2 linked regions of the Thiocapsa bogorovii genome follow. The protein of the gene in region 1 binds, or shares a complex with, the protein of each later gene. Links are inferred from orthologs where the notes say so. Each region holds a gene or a part of one and is shown on either strand. Other genes may lie near its edges. The genes, in order: trxB and trxA.

Evidence for each region.
Region 2: the proteins of trxB (region 1) and trxA are in contact, whole or in part, in a crystal structure (PDB 1F6M), measured with the Escherichia coli proteins. The link is inferred for Thiocapsa bogorovii from one-to-one orthologs.

The regions. Positions count from the first base shown.
Region 1 is NZ_CP089309.1:3,845,507-3,848,639, forward strand. Bases 127-2,937 are described here. They hold trxB (thioredoxin-disulfide reductase), read right to left. Parts: upstream 2,110-2,937; coding sequence 1,144-2,109; downstream 127-1,143. Other genes in these bases: LT988_RS17165 (GNAT family N-acetyltransferase), read right to left, coding at 127-910; LT988_RS17175 (cation:proton antiporter), read right to left, coding at 2,253-2,937. In the rest of the region: more of LT988_RS17165, read right to left, coding at 1-126; more of LT988_RS17175, read right to left, coding at 2,938-3,133.
Region 2 is NZ_CP089309.1:3,030,546-3,033,798, reverse strand. What follows is about bases 227-3,157. They hold trxA (thioredoxin TrxA), read left to right. Parts: upstream 227-1,494; coding sequence 1,495-1,821; downstream 1,822-3,157. Other genes in these bases: rho (transcription termination factor Rho), read left to right, coding at 2,042-3,157; LT988_RS13725 (DEAD/DEAH box helicase), read right to left, coding at 227-1,263. Also shown: more of LT988_RS13725, read right to left, coding at 1-226; more of rho, read left to right, coding at 3,158-3,253. UniProt on the Escherichia coli protein: Participates in various redox reactions through the reversible oxidation of its active center dithiol to a disulfide and catalyzes dithiol-disulfide exchange reactions.

The sequences.
Region 1 (3,133 bases):
AGTAGCAGGCCTCGAAATGCAGGCTGTGGAAGTCCTGAAAACATCCCCAGTGGCGACCGTAGAGCGAGCGGGCGCCGACCAGATCGAAGGCGGCGGCGACGATGTCGTTGCCGTACTCTGCAAGCACCAGCAGCAGACTCTCGCCCATCGTCTCGCCGATGGATTGGAAGAAGGGCAGGGAGAAGGTCGGGATTCCGCCGCGCTTGTCGAAGGTGTCGCAGTAGAGGCGGTGGAAGGTGGCCCATTCCGCCTCCGTCACCGCGTTCCCCGGGATGCGTCGAACCCGCACGCCGGACTCCACGACGCGCCGCCGCTCGCGCTTGATCTTCTTGCGCTTCTCGGCCGTAAAGGCCCCGAGATAATCCTCGAAGGAGCTGTAATCCCGGTTGTGCCAGTGAAACTGACAGCCGACGCGTCTGAGCAGGCCCTGATCTTCGAGCATTGCCTGCTCGTCGTCCGCCGTGAAGAGCCAATGCATCGAGGAGACTCCCACCTCCTCGGCCACCCGGATCGCGCCCTGAATCAGCGCGCGTGCGTGATCCCGGCGCGCGGGCGAATCCCCGGTCAGGAGCCGCGGTCCCGTCGCGGGGGTGTAGGGCGAGGCGAGCACCAGCTTCGGGTAGTACCGCAACCCTTTGCGCCGGTAGGCGTCGGCCCAGCTCCAGTCGAAGACGAACTCGCCGTAAGAGTTGAACTTCAGATAGCAGGGCGCAGCCGCGACCAGATGGCCCTCCGCGTCGTGCAGCGCGAGATGACGCGGCAACCAGCCGAGTGACTCCCCGACGCAGCCGTGACGCTCCATGGCATCGAGGAACTCATGGCGCAGGAAAGGGCTGTCGTCCCCTGCGAGCCGGTTCCATTGGTCCGCGGAGATGTCGGCTATCGCCGAGTGGGTCGTCAGTCTATACATGGGCATTGATCTGAGGGCCGCGCCGGTAAGAGCCACATGAGGGCGCCCGATCGGTGCCCAAGGCCTGATCGAGCGCGCGTGGAGCCTCGGCTGAATCGCACGACGGGCCGACATCGCGCCGCTTCGCTGTAGGCCGCTCCGACCCGTCGGCGCGCCTTGCTCCCCACACACGCTGAACGCGCCCTGTTCTCCGACGAACCCAGATGCGCTGATCTGTCAGATGCTCCGGGCCGCTATTGGCCCCCGGCCGCCAAGGCGTCTAAATATTTTTCGGCATCCAACGCGGCCATGCAGCCGGTACCCGCGGAGGTGATCGCCTGGCGATACACATGGTCCATGACATCGCCCGCGGCAAAGACGCCCGGCACGGAGGTGGCTGTCGCATTGCCGTCAATGCCGCTGTGAACCTTGATGTAGCCGCCGGCCATCTCGAGCTGTCCGTCGAAGATCTGCGTGTTGGGCTTGTGGCCGATGGCGATGAAGACGCCTTGGAGATCGATATCCTGCGTGGAGTCGTCCAACGTGCTCTTGATGCGCATCCCGGTGACACCGGTCGCGTCGCCTAGGATCTCGTCCAGGGTGTGGTTCCAGGCGATCTTGACGTTGCCGTGCTCGGCCTTTTCGAACAGATGCTTCTGCAGGATCTTCTCCGCGCGAAGGGCGTCGCGTCGATGCACCAAAATGACCTCGGAGGCGATGTTCGACAGATAGAGGGCTTCCTCGACCGCGGTGTTGCCGCCGCCGATGACGGCGACCTTCTGGTTGCGATAAAAAAAGCCGTCGCAGGTGGCGCAGGCCGAGACCCCGCGGCCGCGGAACGCCTCCTCCGAGGGCAGGCCGAGATACATGGCGCTGGCGCCCGTGGCGATGATGAGCGCATCGCAGCTGTAGACGGCGGAGTCGCCGGTGAGCTTGAAGGGGCGGGTTCCGAGATCGACCGTGTTGATGTGGTCGAAGAGGATCTCGGTCTCGAAGCGCTCGGCGTGGCGACGCATCCGCTCCATCAGGTCCGGCCCCTGAACGCCGTCCGGGTCCCCCGCCCAGTTGTCCACGTCCGTCGTCGTCATCAACTGGCCACCCTGTTCCAGCCCGGTGACCAGGACCGGGCTCAGGTTGGCGCGGGCGGCGTAGACGGCCGCCGTGTAGCCGGCGGGGCCGGATCCAAGGATCAAGAGCCGGCAGTGCTTGGTTTCGCTCATATCTCGATACTCCAGTCAATTGCGCGTTGTATTCGGATCGTGCACCGCATTGCATCCGGTTCGGACTTGCGGTCGATGGTCGGCAGAGCTGCGCTCGAAGACTCGCGCGAGATACCCGCGCCGCCGCGTTGGCCATGCGGAGCTCACGGGTTCTTCGTCCCCTGGGGACTCGCGGCTACGCGGCGGACCAAAGGCCCGAGTGTCAGGCCCTGCACCAGCACGGAGAAGACCACGATGATGTAGGTCACGGTCAGGATCAGATCGCGAGGCTCGCCATCGGGCAACGTCAGGGCCAAAGCGACCGAAATCCCGCCGCGCAGACCGCCCCAGGTCAGGATCGACAGGAATCCGGGTTCGAAGTGGCGACTCCGGCGCAGGATGCGAAAGGGCAGACCGACGCTGGCCAGACGTGCGAGCAACACCAACGGGATCGCGAAGAGACCGGCAGAGATGAATTGCCCGGTCATGCTGATCGCCAGGACCTCCAGCCCGATGATCACGAACAACACGGCGTTGAGGATCTCGTCGACCAACTCCCAAAAGTCGTCCAATCGATATCGGGTGGCCTCGGTCAGGGCAATGGAGCGACCCCGACTGCCGATGATCAGGCCGGCGACCACGATGGCGATCGGTGCGGAGACGTTTGCATGCTCGGCGATGGCATAGCCGCTCATGGCCAGCGCCAGCGTCACCATGATCTCGACCTGATAGTTGGCCGTCCTGCTGATCATGTTGAGGGCGATCCAGCCGATGAAGAAGCCGAACGCGATTCCTCCGACGATCTCGGTGGCAAAGAGCATCAGCGCGTCGCCGATCGCCGGGGGCGTCTCCCCGGCGGCGATACCGGCCAACAGCATGAAGACCACGACCGCCACGCCGTCGTTGAAGAGCGATTCGCCGGTGATCTTCATCTCCAGTGATTTCGGGGCCTTTGCATTCTTCAGAATGCCGAGGACCGCGACTGGGTCGGTGGGCGAGATGAGCGCACCCAGGAGCATGCAGTAGATGAGCGGGATCTCGATGC
Region 2 (3,253 bases), 810 kb from region 1 along the record:
GCTACCGCCACCGGCGCCACGGGGCGAGCGCGTCGACCGCCCCTCGCACCGATCCTCTCGGTCCGGGCGCATCCGACTGCGCGGATTCACCTCGGCGAGCAGTACCGGATCGACCGGCTCGACCGGGATCTTCGCGCCGATGAACGCCTCGATATCCGGCAGGCAAAAGGCATAGGTCTCGCAGACGAAGCCGATTGCATCGCCCGCGGCACCGGCCCGCGCGGTCCGCCCGATGCGGTGGACATAGTCCTCCGGATCCTCTGGCAGGTCGTAGTTCACGACATGGGTGACGTCCGGGATGTGTAGCCCGCGCGCGGCCACGTCCGTGCCGACCAGCACGGGGAGCTTGCCATCGGTGAAGTCCTTCAGGAGCTTCAGGCGTTTCTTCTGAGGCACGTCTCCGGAGAGCACCGCGGTATTGATGCCGTTGCCCTGAAGGAAACCCCAGACACGATCGGCCTCGCGCTTGGTGTTGACGAAGACCATGATGCGCGCATCGTCCCAGCCGCGGACCAGGCCCAGGAGCAAGGCGATCTTCTCCTCGTTGGAGGTCATGTAGCAGCATTGGCGCACGCGATCGGCGGTGATGGTCTCGGTCTCGATCTTCACCAGCTGCGGGTGATTCATGTGCTCGTAGGCGAGCTCGGTGACGCGATAGGAGAGCGTCGCCGAGAAGAGGAGGCCCTGACGCTCCTCGGGCGGCGGCATCCGTCGGAGCAGAAAGCGGATGTCCTTGATGAAGCCGAGGTCGAACATTCGGTCGGCCTCGTCGAGAACGACCGCCTCGATCGCCTGCAAATCGAACACCTTTTGCTTGAAATAGTCGATCAGGCGCCCAGGTGTACCGATGAGGATGTCGACGCCACCGGCAACCCGGTCGCGTTGCTCCTGATAACCCGCTCCGCCGTAGACCACCGCGATGCGCAGGCCTGTATGCTTGGCGAGAAGCTCCGTATCCCGATGGATCTGGACCGCGAGCTCACGGGTCGGGGCGAGGATCAGCGCACGCGGACGTGCGATCTTTGCCGGGGCAGGCTCGGGATTGGTCAGCAGGCGTTGCATGAGCACGATCAGAAAGGCCGCAGTCTTCCCGGTGCCGGTTTGGGCTTGACCGGCAACGTCCCGGCCCGACAACGCGAGCGGCAGGGTTTGTTCCTGGATCGGCGTACAGCGGGTGAAGCCCGCGTCGTCGAGTCCATCAAGGATCCGTTGATCGAGCGCGAAGCTGTCGAAGCGGGTCTGAGTGAGGTGTTTGTCGGTCATGACGTGGGGAGTCCCTGGAGCTACGGGCCTCGCGAATTGGGCAAGGCTTGCAAAATCTCTTCGCTTTGGATCAAATAGCATCTTACTCAAGGGCACATTCCAACGCCAATTCGCCCGCCCGCTCCACGACCCGTTCGCGCCGCGCCCCAGCGACCCCGCTCCGCCGTCATCCGCCGAACGTAAACAGAAACAACCGCCCGTGCCGCAAACACCCTATGGGAGATCACTTCAGTGAGCGATAGCATCGTCCATGTGACCGATGATTCATTCGAAGACGAGGTTTTGAAATCCCTCGAACCCGTGCTCGTGGACTACTGGGCCGACTGGTGTGGGCCCTGCAAGATGATCGCGCCCGTGCTCGACGAGATCGCAGGGGAATACGCCGGCCGCATCAAGGTCGCGAAGCTCAACATCGACGAGAACCCCAACACACCGCCGCGCTACGGGATTCGCGGTATCCCGACCCTGATGCTGTTCCGTCAGGGCGAGGTCGAAGCCACCAAGGTCGGGGCGGTGTCCAAGTCCCAACTGACGGCCTTCATCGACAGTAACCTTTAAGGAAGACCGGTAACGGCATCCGGTTCAATCTGCCGGCCGCCCCCGCGGACCGGAACCGACACCGGCACCCATGGCCACCGATCGACACTCCCGAGGGGCCGCCGCCAAGGCGCCCCGTCCCCGTAAAGCGACCACCCCCAACCGCGTTCCCCCGCAACACGGGCCCTGCCCCGGGGCGTTGCCGAACACCCCCTCACCTCCGCCGACGACAAAAAATGTGATGAACCTAACCGAATTGAAGAAAGCGCCCGTACCCGAACTGGTCGCACTCGCCCAGTCCATGGAGATCGAAGGCGTCGGGCGGTCGCGCAAACAGGACCTGATCTTCGCCATCCTCAAGGCGCAGGCGAAACGGGGCGAGGACATCTACGGCGACGGGGTGCTCGAGATCCTGACCGACGGCTTCGGGTTCCTGCGATCCGCAGACGCCTCCTATCTCGCCGGGCCAGACGACATCTATGTGTCCCCCAGCCAAATCCGGCGTTTCGCTCTGCGTACCGGCGACACGATATCGGGGAAGATACGTCCGCCCAAGGACGGCGAGCGCTATTTCGCGCTGTTCAAGGTCAACGACATCAACTTCGACCGGCCGGAGAACGCCAAGTCGAAGATCCTCTTCGAGAATTTCACGCCGCTGTTTGCCAACAAGCGGCTTACCCTCGAGATCGGCAACGGGAGCACCGAGGACATCACGGCGCGCACCATCGACCTGGTGGCCCCCATCGGCAAGGGCCAGCGCGGACTCATCGTCTCCCCGCCCAAGGCCGGCAAGACCATGATGTTGCAGAACATCGCCCAATCGATCGGCCACAATCACCCGGATTGTTACCTGATCGTGCTGCTCATCGACGAACGCCCGGAAGAGGTCACCGAGATGGCCCGCTCGGTCCGCGGCGAGGTCATCTCATCGACCTTCGACGAGCCCGCCACGCGTCACGTCCAAGTCGCCGAGATGGTCATCGAAAAGGCCAAGCGTCTCGTCGAGCACAAGCGCGATGTCGTCATCCTGCTCGACTCCATCACCCGTCTTGCCCGTGCCTACAACACGGTCGTCCCCTCTTCCGGTAAGGTCCTGACCGGCGGTGTCGACGCCAACGCACTGCAGCGACCCAAACGCTTCTTCGGTGCCGCGCGCAACGTCGAGGAAGGCGGCAGCCTGACGATCTTGGCCACCGCGCTCGTGGACACCGGCTCGCGCATGGACGACGTCATCTACGAGGAGTTCAAGGGCACCGGCAACATGGAGATCCACATGGATCGCCGTATCGCCGAGCGCCGCATCTTCCCCGCCATCAACATCAATCGCTCCGGCACGCGCCGCGAAGAGCTGCTGATGAACCCCGCCGAACTGCAGAAGATGTGGATCCTGCGTAAGATCCTGCACCCGATGGACGAACTCGCCGCGATGGAATTCCTGCACGACAAGCTCAAG